One region of the Bacillus sp. N6 genome, then DNA from elsewhere that is predicted to be linked to it. Evidence: riboswitches for the same ligand, from Rfam matches in the RefSeq annotation. Region 1 holds a riboswitch; each other region holds the start of a gene.
The links. Region 1 has a riboswitch for S-adenosylmethionine ahead of ACUXVC_RS17790 (amino acid ABC transporter permease). Riboswitches for the same ligand answer to the same signal wherever they lie in the genome.
Positions count from the first base shown of each region.

Region 1 (4,218 bases):
GAAACTGATAGTTCATTTGCAATTGTATCAATTCGTCCTGAATCTAATAAGCCAAATAATCCCTCAAAATCAGAAACATTCCATTCTACTTTATACCCAGCCTTTTTAGCAGCCGCTTCAATAATTTCAGCATCAAAGCCTTTTACTTTCTCACCCTCTTTAAAAATAAATGGACTACGACCTGCAGATGTCCCAACTTTTACTACTTTTTCATTTGTTGTTTCGCTTGCTGTATTTGAACCACAAGCTGATAAAACTCCAACTGATACTGTTAATGCTAATGTTAGTAATAATGATGATTTCCTCACAATTCTTCCTCCTAAATAACGAAATGATTGCCTTCTTCTGAAGCATTCAATTGTCGTAAAAACTTTTTCGTACGTTCATTTTGTGGGTTTCGGAAAATTTCTTCTGGTGTTCCCTGCTCTACAATAATGCCATCAGCCATAAATATAACGCGATCCGCCACCTCTTTTGCAAAATTCATTTCATGTGTAACAACAACCATCGTTATGTGCTGTCTTGCCAAGTCTTTAATAACTTGCAATACCTCATTCACCAATTCTGGATCAAGTGCGGAAGTCGGTTCATCAAACAATAATACTGCGGGATTTAAAGCCATTGCCCTAGCAATCCCTATCCTTTGCTGTTGCCCTCCTGATAACATTGTTGGATAAAAATCTTCTTTATCAGCTAAGCCTACTTGTTTTAATATTTTTCTCGATATTCCCTTTCCCTCTTCTTCACTTTTTTTCTGTACAACCGTTAATGCCGTTGTAATATTTTGCAATGCTGTTTTATTTTTAAATAAATTATAATTTTGAAAAACCATTGCCGTTTTTTGACGCAATTGTATTATTTCTTTTTTATAAAGTCTCTTCGCATGAATCTCTAAATCTTCAATTCTAATACTGCCATCATTCGGTTGTTCTAATAAGTTTAAACACCTTAATAATGTCGATTTACCCGAACCAGAAGGTCCAATAATGACTACTACTTCTCCCTTATTTACAGTAAGTGAAATCCCTTTTAGTACTTCATTATGTTTGTAAGACTTATACAAATCTCTTATCTCAATCATATATATCACCTCATTTCTGTTACAAATATGGTGCATCAAGTTTCTTTTCTAACTTTTTCTGTCCCCAGCTAATTACGATTGTAATAATCCAATATACTATCGCTACCGCTAAATAACTTTCCATATAACGATATGATTGTGCCGCTAGCATTTTCGCTTGTGCTAAAATTTCAGCCACCCCAAGTGCAAAAGATAACGAAGATTCTTTTAACAATCCAACAAAATTATTTCCAAGTGACGGTACTGCGACACGAATAGCTTGCGGAAAAATAATTTGTCGCATCGCTTGCGCCTTTGTCATTCCAACTGATAAACAGGCATCCATTTGCCCTGATTCCACAGCATTTAATGAACCTCGAATAATCTCTGATAAATAAGCAGCATTATTTAAACTTAGGCCAATTAAAGTTGCTTGCATAGCTGTAAGCACTGTAAATGTCGGAAAGATTTGTGGTAATCCGAAATATAAAACAAACAATTGAACTAATAACGGGGTTCCTCTAAAGAAAGAGATATACACTCTTGCAATTGAATATAAATATTTCGTTTTATTTTTCGTTATGATCGCCAAGCCGATCCCTATAACGAAGGAAATAATCATTGAAACTACAGTAATCCCTAAAGTTATGTATACATATTTAAATAATTGCGGAAAACTTTCTAAAAAATACGTTACATCAAACTTCACTCTATCCCCCCTCTCTAAACAAAAAACTCTTCTTACGCATATAAGAAGAGTTAAATGTGAATCCATTTCTCCTCATCTTTCAAACGCCTATTGCGTTCGCTGGAGTTAGCACAGTACTTTGATACAGCCTGTTGCTGAGATTTCATCGGGCCAGTCCCTCCATCTCTCTTGATAAGAAAACCAATAAATTTTTCCATTTATTTAGTTGTTATTATGAAGAATACACCCCATTACTAATAATGTCAATAAGAAAACTATGAATTAAATTTAATGCTTTTTTAGACTGTCTTACTCCTATTAAATTTCCTCCTGTTCATTATATCTTGAGGTGTAATATTGATTGCACAAAAAAGCCATTAATTCTATCAAACTTAGAAATAATGGCTTTTTTATAAAGGTATTATACTTATCTCATTTTATGTACTTCAGCAACTAGCTTTCCACCCTGAATGCCCATATAAAGCTTCACAGGTGCATCATTCGTATTTTCAAATACTAAATCTAAATATGGATATGCAATTGTAGCATCTCTTCCTTGTGGAACATAACCTACCGTTTTAGAATGTGTAGTTCTCTCCACCATTTTCAGGCCAGCTTGATCTGCTGCATTGTATAAAGTTGAAGATGTTTGACAAACACCACCGCCATATCCATCTACTAATTTACCATCAACTATTTCTTTCCCTAATTGATATCCTTTATCTGGTGTTGTATCACCGATTAATGAATTAAAAGAGAAACGGTCTCCTTTTGCTAACACAACTCCATTTATGCTCGCTGCTGACAAACGAATATTCTCAATACGGCCACCTGTTGAACCACCTAAGTTCGTTTCATATCTACCAATTACCGTACCATTTCCTTGCGCATCACTTAATGTTGCGACTGGTTTTTTCTCCACGATCGGCAACTGATACGTAGCATCCCACATACCAACATTTAACAATTTATCTACTAATTCTTTTTCCATTAATTCATAAGAAGGTTTTCCTTCTTGCCAACTTCCATCAGGTGCTATACGTGAAGGAACCATTTTTTTGTCGACGCTTTTTCCAACCTCACCAACAACCTTTGTTACAGACTTTTTAAATTTCGCTTCATCTTCAAAATAGCCTAAACCAGATAAATCTAATTTTTTCACTTCAGTACCAGTTCGACCATCAACTAAACTAATAGTATCTTGCACTTCTGCTTTAGCCTCTACAGTGTGCCCACCAATATCACTTACCAATGCAACATCACTTACTTTTGCACCACAGCCACTCACTACAGCTACACATAACACCCCAACTAATATACCCTTTACTTTACGGAACAATATACTCTCTCCCTTTCCCCAACATCACTATTATGTATTTATTTCATTTTTATGTATGTTTTGTTACAATCATTTTACAATATGTTTATAAAATGTTACAAGTTATTTTTCACTCTATATAAATTACTCTTTTCTTTTATAAATGTCTATACATATTTACATAAAAGTTTGAGTTTGATAGAATTGTAACTTTTATGTAAACTCTCTCTTTTATCCAGTATATACCATCAGGCAAAAGAAATACAAATCAAAAACCCTCAAGCTATTTTTTATAAAGTGAAACTTTAATCAGTGGGGTCTTACTGCCCGTTAATGCGGGATAAAGAAAAATCCCGTCAACATAAATAGGTATTTGCCGTGCCACCGCTCCGCTTTTGCACATACATTATGGTGAATTCAACCTATTTTAAAGAAATGGAGGATGTTATTATGTATCCCTACAATCCATATGATCCATATAATCAATATGCGTACCAACAACCACAGTATGACTTACAAGCACAATATCAATCTTATATAGATCAAGCAGAGCAAACGAATCCATATGACCAAAATAGACAATTCCAACTTCCAATCTCTTTTCCTGGCACTGGAAATCGTCAATTAGAAAGACGCGTAAATGAGCTTGAACAAAGAGTACGTCAACTAGAAAATACAGTTGAGCGCCATACACGTAGACTAAACCGCTTAAACCAACGTTTACGTACAGTAGAAAACAGACTAAACATTCCATTCGCAGCATTAGAAGACGGATTTTAATCGAGAAAATAAAAATTATATAAGGAAGGGGCTCCCCCTTCCTTATATAAATTGACGAAAGTTTTTTCCATCTCTATACTGATAAGAGTTAATGAAATGAAACAAGGTGATAAATATGGATTTTGAAATAAATTATCTTTCCTTTTATGTTGTACAAGTAGAAGGAAAAGGTGAAGCAGTTGATAAACGCTACAAACATTTTCAAACTTTAGACGCTGAAGAATATGAAGATAGCTCCTTAAAAGAATTTTTGAATGGTGAATTATTAAAAATATCGAAGCGAAAAGTAGAACGTCATGCAAAAACAGAACAAGCCCCAACAAAAATTGGTCGCTTTATTGTAGAGGAAGGGCACGAACTTGATTCAAACCC
Region 1 covers NZ_CM127843.1:3,466,395-3,470,612, forward strand. The annotation lists gene ACUXVC_RS17780 (amino acid ABC transporter substrate-binding protein) at 1-308, opposite strand, end outside; gene ACUXVC_RS17785 (amino acid ABC transporter ATP-binding protein) at 320-1,081, opposite strand; gene ACUXVC_RS17790 (amino acid ABC transporter permease) at 1,101-1,769, opposite strand; SAM riboswitch class I at 1,839-1,947, opposite strand; gene ACUXVC_RS17795 (VanW family protein) at 2,176-3,087, opposite strand; gene ACUXVC_RS17800 (hypothetical protein) at 3,517-3,846, shown strand; gene ACUXVC_RS17805 (DUF3900 domain-containing protein) at 3,962-4,218, shown strand, end outside.

Region 2 (4,218 bases), 2.1 Mb from region 1:
CACACCTGTTGCTTGGATTATGCCTAATACAGCTGCTGAAATTGGAAAGTCTATCTCCTTATATACAATAGGACAATCAGTAACCGAGATGCATCAAGAAACCCTGCAACTGCTTTTAAGAGGTATTGGTACTTCGCAACTTTGTACTGAGGAAGAAGTTCATCAGCTTACTGCAGTTACTGGAAGTGCACCAGCCTTCCTTTATTACTTTGCTGAAAGCTTAATTGAAGCAACAAAAAGTTATGGAGTCGATGAAGAAACCGCAAAACATCTTGTCATTCAAATGATTTCTGGCTCTGCTTCTATGCTCGAGCAAACGCAAAATCCAGCTAACCTCCGCGAACAAGTAACAACGCCAGGTGGTTCCACAGCTGAGGGTCTCAAAACTTTATACGAATATAATTTTTCAGAGGCAATTCAAAAAGCAGTAGAAGCAACAAACAAAAAAGCTAGGGGGAAATAATATGATTTTAACAAGTTTAAAAGATTATACAACATTACATAACGGTGTAAAAATGCCTTGGTTTGGTTTAGGTGTTTTTAAAGTAGAAGATGGTTCAGAAGTAATTGATTCTGTAAAAGCAGCAATTAAAAATGGCTACCGCAGCATCGATACTGCAGCAATCTATCAAAATGAAGAAGGCGTTGGACAAGCGATTCGTGAATCCGGTGTTTCACGTGAAGAATTATTTATTACCTCAAAAGTATGGAATAGCGATCAAGGATATGAAACTACACTTCAAGCATTTGAAACTACATTAGAGAAATTAGGTCTAGAATATTTAGATTTATATTTAGTACATTGGCCTGTAAAAGGGAAATATACTGAATCATGGAAAGCATTAGAAAAACTTTATAAAGATGGCCGTGTTCGCGCTATCGGTGTGAGTAATTTCCACATTCACCACTTACAAGACGTATTTGAAATTGCTGAAATTAAGCCAATGATCAACCAAGTGGAATATCACCCACGTTTAGCACAAGAAGAGCTACATGCATTCTGTAAAGAACATAATATCCAGCTTGAAGCTTGGTCACCATTAATGCAAGGACAACTACTAGATAATCCAACGTTACAAGAAATTGCGACAAAATATAATAAATCAACTGCGCAAATTATTTTACGCTGGGATTTACAAAACGAAGTTGTAACAATCCCTAAATCAATTAAAGAACATCGCATTATTGAAAATGCAAACATCTTCGACTTTGAATTAAGTGCTGATGATATGAAAGCAATTCAAGCTTTAAATGAAGATCGTCGCGTTGGTCCAGATCCAGATAACTTTAACTTCTAGTAGAAAAACCACTGCCATATGCAGTGGTTTTTTCGTTTAAGAAAACTGAAAATTTAAACTATATTTCATTTGGTTGACACTTCATTATTCAAGGTGTAAGATTTTGAATTATCAAAGAAACACAAAAATTAATAAAATTTATTCGTTTACTCATTGTATCAAGAGAGGTGGAGGGACTGGCCCTTTGAAACCTCGGCAGCAGGTTCATTTTGAATACTGTGCCACTTCCTGCAAGCTTTATGCTTGAAAGATAGAATGAGGGACTTCGTTTATATACGGGTGCATAACTTGTACGTAAAAATCCCTCTTTCTCAATATGAAAAGAGGGATTTTTTATTTTTCATTTCCCTCATCATCATCCAAACTTAATTATTTAGGAGGAAAATCAAATGAAAAAGAAGTTTGTACCCGGTATTGCATCAGTTGTAGGAGTAAGTATTTTATTAACTGGTTGCGGTAGTTATAAAAACGAAGCAAGCGGAGCAAATGCAAAAGACGAGGCACCTAGCAAACAGGTTTTAAATTTATCTTCACCTACTGAAATACGAACAATGGATACGGCCCGTGCTACAGATACTGATTCTGGTCAAGTAATGAGAAACGTATTTGAAGGTTTGTATAATCTTGGTGAAGGTAACAAACCTGTTCCTGGTGTTGCAAAATCTCATGAAGTAAGTGGCGATAAAACGAAATACACATTCCATTTGCGAGATTCAAAATGGTCAAACGGCACTCCTGTTACAGCGAAAGATTTTGTGTTCGCTTGGCAGAGAGCCGTAGATCCAGCAACAGCCTCTGAATATGCATTTCTATTCTTTGATATTAAAAATGCAACAAAAATTAACAACAAAGAACTTCCAGCCGACCAACTTGGTGTAAAAGCAGTTGATGACCATACGTTTGAGGTAGAATTGGAGCGTCCTGTTCCGTATTTTATTAGCTTAACAGCGTTCCCAACATTTCTACCAATTAACGAGGAATTCTTTAAAGCACAAGGTGATAAGTACGCTTTAGAAGATAATACAATCTTGTACAATGGAGCTTTTACACTAAGCGATTGGAAGCACGAACAAAGCTTTAAATTTAAGAAGAACCCTACTTATTGGGATAAAGATACTGTCAAACTAGAAGAAATCAATTTTAACGTCGTAAAAGAAAAATCAACAGAAGTAAATTTATTCGAGTCAAAACAATTAGATCGTATAAAACTAACATCTGACTTCGTTGATAAATATAAAAAAGATGCTAACTTTAAAGAACGTCCAAATGTAGGCGTACAATTTTTACGCATGAATCAACAAAACAAAGTACTTCAAAACGTTTCTGCACGCCAAGCAATCGATCAAACAATTGATAGAAAATCCTTTGTAAATACGTTATTAAATGATGGCTCTACACCAACATTTGGTCTCGTTCCAAAAAACTTTGCAAAAGGACCTGAAGGAAAAGACTTCCGTACTGCAAACGGCGATTTAACAAAAGTTGATACAAAATCTGCACAAGAATTATGGAAAAAAGCTAAACAAGAGCTTGGTTCTGAAAAGATAACATTAGAATTATTAACGAGTGATGCTGACCTTGATAAGAAAACTGGTGAATTCTTAAAAGGGCAACTAGAAAAGAATCTAGATGGATTAACAGTAAATATAAAACCGCAACCGCGTAAGCAACAAGTTTCGCTTTTATTAAAAGGTGACTACGAAATCGGAATTGACGGCTGGAGCCCTGACTTTGCGGATCCAATTACATTCCTTGAGCTATTTACAACGAATAACCCTTATAACTTAGATCATTACTCTAATAAGGAATTCGATGAAACAATAGCAAAAGTGAAAACAACTTTAGCTGGTGATGAAAAAGCTCGCTGGGAAGCATTACTAGAATCCGAGAAAATATTATTTAAAGACTCTGTTATCGCTCCTCTTTACCAAAAAGGCGAATCTTATTTAGAACGTTCTTATGTGAAAGGAATTGTGCAAGTAGACTTTGCGGGTCAATTAAACTTCAAGTGGGCAAAAATTGAAAAATAAAGTAAAACCGTAATAAGTGGGGGTTCTTCATCCCCACTTATTATTAGCCCACACCAATTGTTTTTTTAGCAAAATATATTAAAAGTAGGTTCTCTCACACAAGAGAATATACTTTTTTAATATATTATTCCAAGAAATTAACATTCTATTTTTATTATTGACATATAGTTCTTTCCAGTGTTAATATTCTAAATAATCAAAGAAACAAAATATTTCACCATCAAAATATAATGTCTACTAAGTTGAAACATATAACGATAGATTATAGCTCAACATGTATATACATATAGAACACCTGATTACCTATAAACAAATATTTATAATAGGTTCCATCTCCTTCTATAGCCACTTCAAGACATGGACATTATGACGTTACGAACAACACATTTAGGGAGGAACGAACAATGAAGAAAAAAGTTGTACCTGTTGTTGCATCTGTTTTAGGGGCAAGTCTATTACTAACTGCTTGCGGGGGAAATAAAGATAATGCAGGCGGAGCGAAAGCAAACGATAAAGTACCTGATAAACAAGCAATTAACTTATCATTCGCTTCAGAAATTCCAACAATGGATGTTGCAAAAGCAACGGATGGGGAATCCATGAATGTAATGCGCAATGTTTTTGAAGGCTTATATGCAATGGGAGAAGATAATAAACCGATTCCTGGTGTTGCTGAGTCGGTTGACATTAGTCCCGATAAAACAAAATATACATTCCATCTGCGTGATTCAAAATGGTCAAACGGTACTCCTGTTACAGCAAAGGACTTCGTCTTTGCTTGGCAACGTGCCGTAAATCCTGATACAGCAGCTGAATACGCATTCTTATTCTTCGATGTACAGAATGCGAAACAAATAAACCAAAAACAATTACCAATTGATCAACTAGGG
Region 2 covers NZ_CM127843.1:190,358-194,575, reverse strand. The annotation lists gene proC (pyrroline-5-carboxylate reductase) at 1-463, shown strand, start outside; gene ACUXVC_RS01105 (aldo/keto reductase) at 465-1,298, shown strand; SAM riboswitch class I at 1,451-1,555, shown strand; gene ACUXVC_RS01100 (peptide ABC transporter substrate-binding protein) at 1,688-3,328, shown strand; gene ACUXVC_RS01095 (peptide ABC transporter substrate-binding protein) at 3,733-4,218, shown strand, end outside.
Region 2: another riboswitch for S-adenosylmethionine. It lies ahead of ACUXVC_RS01100 (peptide ABC transporter substrate-binding protein); the one in region 1 lies ahead of ACUXVC_RS17790 (amino acid ABC transporter permease).

Region 3 (4,218 bases), 2.3 Mb from region 1:
ATTTATGAAGAAAGAAGAGCCTTAAAGGTATTTATATTATTATTTTATATTATATTCTTTTTATATGACGCTATATATTATTTTGTATATCCTGCTATGAATATTAGTGGAACAGCGGTAGGTTGGCCAGAAGGTAGTCTTGGGATAGGTGTGCCTATATTTGTAATAGCATTATTTCCTATTTCTATATATCTTCAAAAAAGAGGGTATGTATATTCTGTAAAATATTTATTTTTATTTGGGTACATGTTTATCAATCTTGTGAATAATTTAATGATTTATTTGCGAACGGATAGACCTTTTGAACATGGTAGTATGGTAGAAATGTTATTAATTTTATTTGCCCCAGTTTTCGTGAATAGAAAATACTTTTATTTAGTGTCCTTTAGTGTAATTGGAAAGTACGTATTTTTCACATTGCTATTACAAGATTTAAAAGTGGTAATTCCACTTGTTTTATGTATATTCTATTTCATTATTTCACATTCTTTATTAAAACGATTTCAATCTTATGTAAGAACAGTGGTTGAAATGATGAACAATATGAAAGAGACGGAAAATTTAGCTGTGATTGGGACTATGTCTACAACAATTGCCCATGAAATTCGAAATCCGCTAACAGCGTTAAAAGGGTTTACGCAAATGCAAAAAGAAAGAAATCCAACTGATACGATGAGCTACGACATTATGCTACAAGAAATTGAAAGGGTTAATGGATTTGTTAGTGAATTGATGTTGTTAGGAAAACCAAAGCCAACAAATTATGAAAGGTGTAATATACGAGATATCCTTCTATATGTTGTGCATCTAATGGAAAGTTATGCAACGCAATATAGAGTTAAATGTCATATACAAGTAGATGGGAATTTACCGGCTATAAACGGTGATGATAAGCAATTAAAACAAGTGTTATTAAATATCATTAAAAATGGAATAGAATCAATGCCAGAGGGCGGAGAAATTCATATCCGTGCATATCAAAAAACGCAAGGACATTTGTGTATTTCTGTTGAAGACCAAGGATTTGGTATAGAGAATGATAAATTAGAAAAAATCGGCAAGGCGTTTTACACAACAAAGGAGACTGGTACAGGACTTGGATTAATGATTACATATAAAATTATTAAGGAACATCAAGGGAGTATCACGATCCAAAGTAGTCTAGGAGTAGGAACGAAAGTAGAAATTTTTCTGCCGACCGTTTAATGTATTGGGAGAAAAGATTTTTCAGAAAAGTGTTCTTGTTGTGTAAATATAAACATTTTATAAAATGTTTCAAGAAGGGTTTTTTTTATAAAATACTTCGTTTATAATGGAGGAAAATATCGACATGAGATTGATTGCTCATGTAACGGTTCAGTAGTGTTATGAAAAGATAAGAAGGGGTGCACGCGCATCCTTTTTTCTATGCAGATATTATGAAAGAGGTGGTATGATGGAATTAACATTAAATTCGACTGTATGTTTACACACGATTCAATTTCGAAAAGAGCAAAAGAATTATATTGTAAAAGATACAATTACAGGAGAAAAATATGAAATGCCGCCACTTTGGATTGATGCATTGGCAATGATGCGTGACGGTTTTTTATTGGGAGAAATTGAGGAGAAATTAAAAGAAGAGTATCCATCCGAAGAAGTGAATATGTTAGCATTCACGAGGCAACTGTTAGAACTAGAACTTGTTGAAATGGTAGATGGAGAAGAGATAGCTTGCACAAAGAAGAAAGAGATAGATTGTTTAGCTTGGGTGCGTCCTCGTGTGGAACAATTCTTTCTTAATTTAAATAGAAAATATAGAAGCAAAGACCAGTAGTGGCCTTTGCTTCTTTTAATCCCGCTATTTGCTGGGCAGTAAGACCCCCACTTCAAAATTCAGCGGAAGCAAAGAAGTTAGGTGTGGGATGAACAAAACCTCCACTGATTAAAGGTTCACTTTATAGGTTGTGTTTAAAATATAACAGCAAATGCTCTTGCGAAAGCACCGTCACTATTTTTAATTTTTAAAGGTGCTGCTGAGAAAAAGAAACGTTTTGCTTCGATAGCATCTAGATTTGTTAAGTTTTCAATTAAATAAATATTATTCCCTAGTAATATGTGATGAATCGGTGATGTTTCTGTTGTGACTTCATCAGGAGAAATGAAATCTAAACCGATAGATTTTACTTTTAATCGCACTAGTTCTTTAGCTAATTCTTCAGAAAGATAAAATGCTTCCTTCTCATAAGCTTCTGTATTCCATTTTGTGGATAGATTAGAATGAAAAATAACAATATCACCTTCTTTTATGTGAGTATTATGCAATACTGCCTTAGGTAATTTTCGCTCTTGAATATGTGTTACATCTATAAGAACAGCTTCGCCTACAAATTGATCCAGCGGTAATCGATCGATGGTCGTTGCGCCTGAAATAAAATGCGCAGGGGCATCACAATGCGTGCCAACATGAACGACAGAATGAAAATCTGTAACTTGATAGCCTGATTCTTCAACACTTGTAACAGCTTCTAGTTGTATTTTAGGTGTTCCAGGAAATTGAGACATATTATTTTCAAATGTTTGCGATAGATCAATTACTTTCATTTTACATACCTCCAATATATGTTTTTCAAATAATAAAAAGCTCATCCTTCAGTATCAAGAAAGATGAGCTTTACATGCTAGTTGAGTTTTATCTTCCAAAATGCAATGCATTTTGCAGGAATTAGCACCTATTCAGTTTGTATAAACTGAGGTTGCTGGGCTTCAAAGGGCCGGTCCCTCTGCCTCTCTTGATAAAGAAGTATTCAGTTTTTAAAATCGGAATTTTCCGATAGTTAAATTGTAATTCATTTCCTTTTTTCGTGCAATACAAAATAGGTATTCACCCAAATAAAGCTGCTCGCATATTGTAGCTTATGTAAATAGAATGCTGCGAAGGAGTGAGTGCAGTGACAGGAAATATATTAAATTATTATGCTGGTGGTAATACAGCTAGGGGATTTCACAATTTATACGAAGAGAATTTAAAAGGATTAGACAGATTATTTATCTTAAAGGGTGGCCCAGGAACGGGAAAATCTTCTTTAATAAAGGCAATAGGTCGTGAATGGATTGAAAAAGGATATGATATTGAATTTTTACATTGTTCTTCTGATAATAAATCGGTTGATGGTGTAATTATCCCAAAATTAAAAGTAGGAATTGTTGATGGGACATCGCCGCATGTTATTGAGCCAAAAATGCCAGGAGTTGTTGAAGAGTATATAAATTTAGGAATTGCTTGGGACTCAGATAAACTAAGAAAGCAGAAGTTAGAAATTGAAAGATTTGTTTCAGAAGCAAGCAAAGCTTTTCAGTCTGCTTACGCACGTTTTAAAGAGGCATTGGTTATACATGATGAGTGGGAGAAGATATATATTGATAATATAGATTTTAATAAAGCAAATGAACTAACCAATCAGCTAATCCAGAAATTATTTGCAGATAAAAGCGGGAGACAATCGCTTGTAAAACATCGTTTTTTAGGAGCTGCTACACCGAAAGGAGCAGTTGATTTTGTTCCTAATTTAACAGAAGGGTTACCACATCGTTATTTTATAAAAGGGCGCCCAGGCTCTGGAAAATCAACGATGCTCAAAAAGTTAGCTAAGGCAGCTGAAGAAAAAGGGTTTGAAGTTGAAGTATATCATTGCGGATTTGACCCGAATAGTCTTGATATGGTTATCGTAAGAGAATTAGGATTTGCAATTTTTGATAGCACCGCACCACATGAATATTTTCCAAGTCGCGAGGGTGATGAAATTATTGATATGTATGCCCTTATTGTTACGCCAGGGACGGATGAGAAATATGCGAAGGAAATTCGTGATGTCTCCATTCAATATAAAGCAAAAATGAATGAGGCGATGTCTTTCTTAGCGAAAGCAAAATCGGTTCGTGATAAATTAGAACGAATTTATATTGCTGCTATGGATTTTTCAATAGTAGATGCATATAAAGAGGAGATTCAAAAAGAGTTTGAACGAATTGCTACTACTGTAATCGAAAAGCAACAATAGACGTTTCATTAGGCTGTCAGTAATTTCTGACAGTTTTTTTGGTATGTAGTAAAATTAGTATTGTATTTGTCGAATTTCCAAGGAAATAATCAAAAAATGGAGGTGTTATGCAATGAGAGAGAAAATCGAGTTGGAGTTAGAAAGAATTGAAAAAGAGAATGATGTGAAAATTTTATTT
Region 3 covers NZ_CM127843.1:383,479-387,696, forward strand. The annotation lists gene ACUXVC_RS02035 (ATP-binding protein) at 1-1,206, shown strand, start outside; gene ACUXVC_RS02040 (hypothetical protein) at 1,436-1,816, shown strand; gene ACUXVC_RS02045 (cyclase family protein) at 1,951-2,583, opposite strand; SAM riboswitch class I at 2,669-2,781, opposite strand; gene ACUXVC_RS02050 (PRK06851 family protein) at 2,931-4,040, shown strand; gene ACUXVC_RS02055 (nucleotidyltransferase domain-containing protein) at 4,153-4,218, shown strand, end outside.
Region 3: another riboswitch for S-adenosylmethionine. It lies ahead of ACUXVC_RS02045 (cyclase family protein); the one in region 1 lies ahead of ACUXVC_RS17790 (amino acid ABC transporter permease).

Region 4 (4,218 bases), 2.1 Mb from region 1:
TTCTTCGTTGTTACATGTTGTGGGTTTGTGAAAATATCTTTCACAGTCCCGCTTTCGACTACAGATCCATGTTCCATAACGGCAACGCGGTCGCATATACGTTGGATAACGTTCATTTCGTGTGTAATGAGTAAAATCGTAATTCCAATTTCTTCGTTAATCTTTAATAACAAATCAAGAATAGAATCAGTTGTTTCTGGATCTAAAGCACTCGTTGCTTCGTCACTTAATAACACTTCAGGCTCATGTGATAGTGCACGTGCAATTGCAACGCGCTGTTTTTGACCGCCAGAAAGTTCACTTGGATAAGCATCTTTTCGATTGAAAAGATCGACAATGCGTAAATATTTTTCTACCCTTTTTTTAATTTCCACTTTTGGAATACCAGCAAGGCGTAAAGGTAATGCAATGTTTTCATAGATGCTAACAGTTTTAAGTAAATTGAATCCTTGAAAGATCATTCCGATTTTTTGTCTCGCTTTTGCTAGTTCTTTTGTCGATAACGTTGTTAAGTCTTGTTCGTTTACAATGATATTTCCTGTCGTTGGTTTTTCTAATAAATTTACACATCGAATCAATGTACTTTTACCAGCGCCACTATACCCAATGATTCCAAATACCTCGCCTTTTTCTACTTTAAGGGAAGTAGACTTAAGAGCCTCAACATTCCCTTTTTTTGTTGTAAATACTTTGGATATGTTTTTTAATTCAATCATTATCGTCAGCTCCTACCAAGATGGTAAAACTGAACCATCAAATTTTTTCTCGATAAACTCTTTTACTTCTTTAGATTGATAAGCTTTCTTTAATTTATTTACAACGGCATCATCTTTATTTTCAGTACGAACAACAACCCAGTTCACATATGGTGAATCTTTTCCTTCGCGGAAAATAGAATCTTTCGCTGGACTTAATTTTGCACCTAATGCAAAGTTTGTGTTAATTGCAGCTGCTTTCACTTCACTTAGTTGCGTTGGTAATTGAGATGCCTCTAATTCGACAATCTTTAATTTTTTTGGATTTTCAATTACATCTTTTGCAGTCGCTTTTTCTGTAGCCTTTGGATCAACTTTTAAAACCCCTGCTTTTTCAAATAATTTTAAAGCTCGAAGTTCATTCGTTGGGTCATTTGGTACAGCAATTGCATCGCCCTCTTTTAAGTCTTTTACATCTTTTATATCTTTAGAATATACGCCCATAGGGAATGTTACTGTTGAAAATACTTCAGCTAATTTCATATTGCGTTCAGCTTTAAATACATCTAAATACGATTTCGTTTGGTAGCTATTTACATCAAGGCTTTTTTCATCTAAAGATACGTTTGGCGCTACATAATCATTAAATACTTTTATGTCAATTTCCAGACCATCTTTTGCTGCAACTTCTTTTACCTTTTCAAAAATTTGTTCATGTGGTCCACCTGTTACACCGACAGTAATCTTTTTCTCGTCTAATGCTTTTACCTCTTTATCTGAAATCGCGCTACATGCGCCTAATAATAATACTGCTCCGCTTACAATGCTTAATAATACCTTTTTCATCTATAAATCCCCCTTCATATACGTTCCAAAATAAAAAGCACCTCCCAAAAATAAGAGAGGTGCCGAATAGACGAAATAGATTCCTCTCTTATCTTCCAAAACGAAAACTCGTTTTGCAGGAATTAGCACCTTAGCTTATACGTCATAAGCTCGGTTGCCGGGCATCATCGGGCCAGTCCCTCCGCCACTCTTGATAAGAGTATGTGTATGTAGTTTTGAATATGGTACTAATAGTAAATCTTACAAAAAGAATTGTCAATTATATTTTCAGAATATATTTTATTTTAAGGTAATCGAAACATTTCCTTTCTTATGGCCCATTTCTACATACGTATGGGCTTCTACAACTTCTTCTAATCGGTAAGTTCTATCAATAACAGGTTTTAGCTTTTCTGTTTCAGCTAGTTGTTTTAGTAGGTTCATATCTTCTTTACTGACCTTTGCCATCATTCCGTTCACAGATACATATTTTCCATTAGGCATTAATGCATCTGTACAAAGAGACTTTTTATATTTTCCAACTGCGTCAAATATAATATCGTAGTGATCGCCCCGCTTAGTAAAATCTTCTTTCATATAATCAATTACGTTGTCTGCCCCTAAAGCTGTTACTAAATCGAAATTCGAACTACTACAAATGGCTGTGACAGTCGCCCCGAAGTATTTAGCAAGCTGTACGGCAGCTGTCCCTACTGACCCAGAGGCGCCGTATATAAGTACTCGTTGCCCTTTTTTTATCTGTCCTTTTCTAAGGAAGTGCAATGCTGAAGTTCCGCCAAAAGGAATAACGGCAGCTTCTTCATATGTCACATTGGTAGGTTTTAATGCTATTAATCCACTTTCATGCACGCATGTGTATTCCGCATAACCACCAAGGTTTAGTTCTGTTAATGCAAAAACTGGATCTCCTTTTTTAAATTGTGTTACATCTGATCCAATGTCTTCGATTTCACCGGATAACTCTACGCCAAGTATAGGTTTTCTCGGTTTTCTGAAACCTAATATGATCCGCATAGGAATCCAAAATAAGAGGGGGCTATTAAAGCCACGTATTCTACAATCTCCAGTCGATACACTTGTTGCGTGAATTTTAACTAATACTTCATTTTTCTTAGGTTTAGGCTTTTCTATATTTTGAAGCTGGAGAACATTAGGTGGTCCATACTTTGTGCAAATAATAGCTTTCATAATGACCTCCTGAAATGAGTTGTTATTATTTACATCATATTTAAACTTTTTCTCAAACATGTTGCTATATAGGAAATAAATTTAAAGAAGAATATTACGAATTATATAGATTTCATAGGAAAAGAGATGATATTATTTTTGGGAAGGAGGGGACGTTATGAAAAAATTTATTTTAATTTCAAGTTTAGTACTTGCAGTCGGTCTAGGAGTAGGGTGTAGTAATGAGAAAACAAAAAAGACTGATGAGCCGAAAAAAGAAGCTGTGCAGAAAGAAAAGGAATTAACAGCGAAGGATGTTTTCAATAAAGCGAATGAAGCTTTTAAAAACGAAGAAAATGTAACGATGACATATGATGTGGGAATAAAGGCTGAAGGAACAGAGATGAATGTAATAAAGGCCAAAATGCAATTAGAGCCGAAGCAAAAAAATTCTCGTTCTGAAATGAATGTTTCTGGTACAGAGGTTGTTGTTTATGATGTGGGTGGCAAAATTGCTGGTCAGTTGAAAAATCCTAATACGGGTGAAGTGATGTCTGTACCAGAGGAACAATTAAATGCTAACGGAATGAATGCAACTCAAGGAATGGTAGATAATTTAGAGATTCCATCGGAAATTTTAAATAAAGTGAAGATGGAGAAAAGTGGAGATAATTATAAGCTGAAGTTTGCATTAAAAGGGCAAGAGACAGAGAGTATGTTAGCTAGTATGGATGAAAAGCAGAAACAAATGCTACAAGGCCAAAATGCAAAGATAGAAGAAATAGATGGAGAATATATTATTACAAAAGATTTTAAATATGAATCAGCAAAGATAGATATGGTTATGAGTAGCAATGGTGAGGATAAAGCGCACATTATTACGGATGCGAAGTTTACATCGTATGATAAATTTGATCCAATACAATTGCCAGCAGCAAAGTAATCACTGTCAAGAGAGGTACCTGAAAGAACGGGTATCTCTTTTTGTTGCTAGTAAGGAGAGTGTCCTTTGAAAAAAAGAAAGATAGTAGTGGTCATTGTCGCATATACGGTTTTGCTTGCAACGTCTGTACATACGTATAAAAAACAAATTGATCATCCTATTATGAGTGATGTAGGTAAATTGCTTCCGACAAAAATAAAACGTGTTGAAAGTGCTACGGAAGAGCACTCGTTAATAAAATTAGTGCGAGATGCAAAAGTTTCAGGAGAGAAAATTTCCATTGCAGGCATGCAACATAGCCAAGGAGGACAGACATATTATCCGAATGGCACGATGCTCGATATGAAAGGATATAATAAAATATTAGAATTCGATCCAGAGAAGAAGCGTATTACAGTTCAAAGTGGTGTCACGTGGAATGATATTCAGAAGAAAATAAATCCATATGGCCTTGCGGTACAGGTCATGCAGTCTCAAAATATTTTTACTGTTGGTGGTTCATTAAGTGTAAATGTACATGGGCGTGATATTCGTCATGAGGCACTAATTGATACAGTAGATTCATTT
Region 4 covers NZ_CM127843.1:172,237-176,454, forward strand. The annotation lists gene ACUXVC_RS01005 (methionine ABC transporter ATP-binding protein) at 1-716, opposite strand, end outside; gene ACUXVC_RS01010 (MetQ/NlpA family ABC transporter substrate-binding protein) at 729-1,541, opposite strand; SAM riboswitch class I at 1,627-1,741, opposite strand; gene ACUXVC_RS01015 (NAD(P)-dependent alcohol dehydrogenase) at 1,821-2,729, opposite strand; gene ACUXVC_RS01020 (DUF6612 family protein) at 2,887-3,651, shown strand; gene ACUXVC_RS01025 (FAD-binding oxidoreductase) at 3,718-4,218, shown strand, end outside.
Region 4: another riboswitch for S-adenosylmethionine. It lies ahead of ACUXVC_RS01010 (MetQ/NlpA family ABC transporter substrate-binding protein); the one in region 1 lies ahead of ACUXVC_RS17790 (amino acid ABC transporter permease).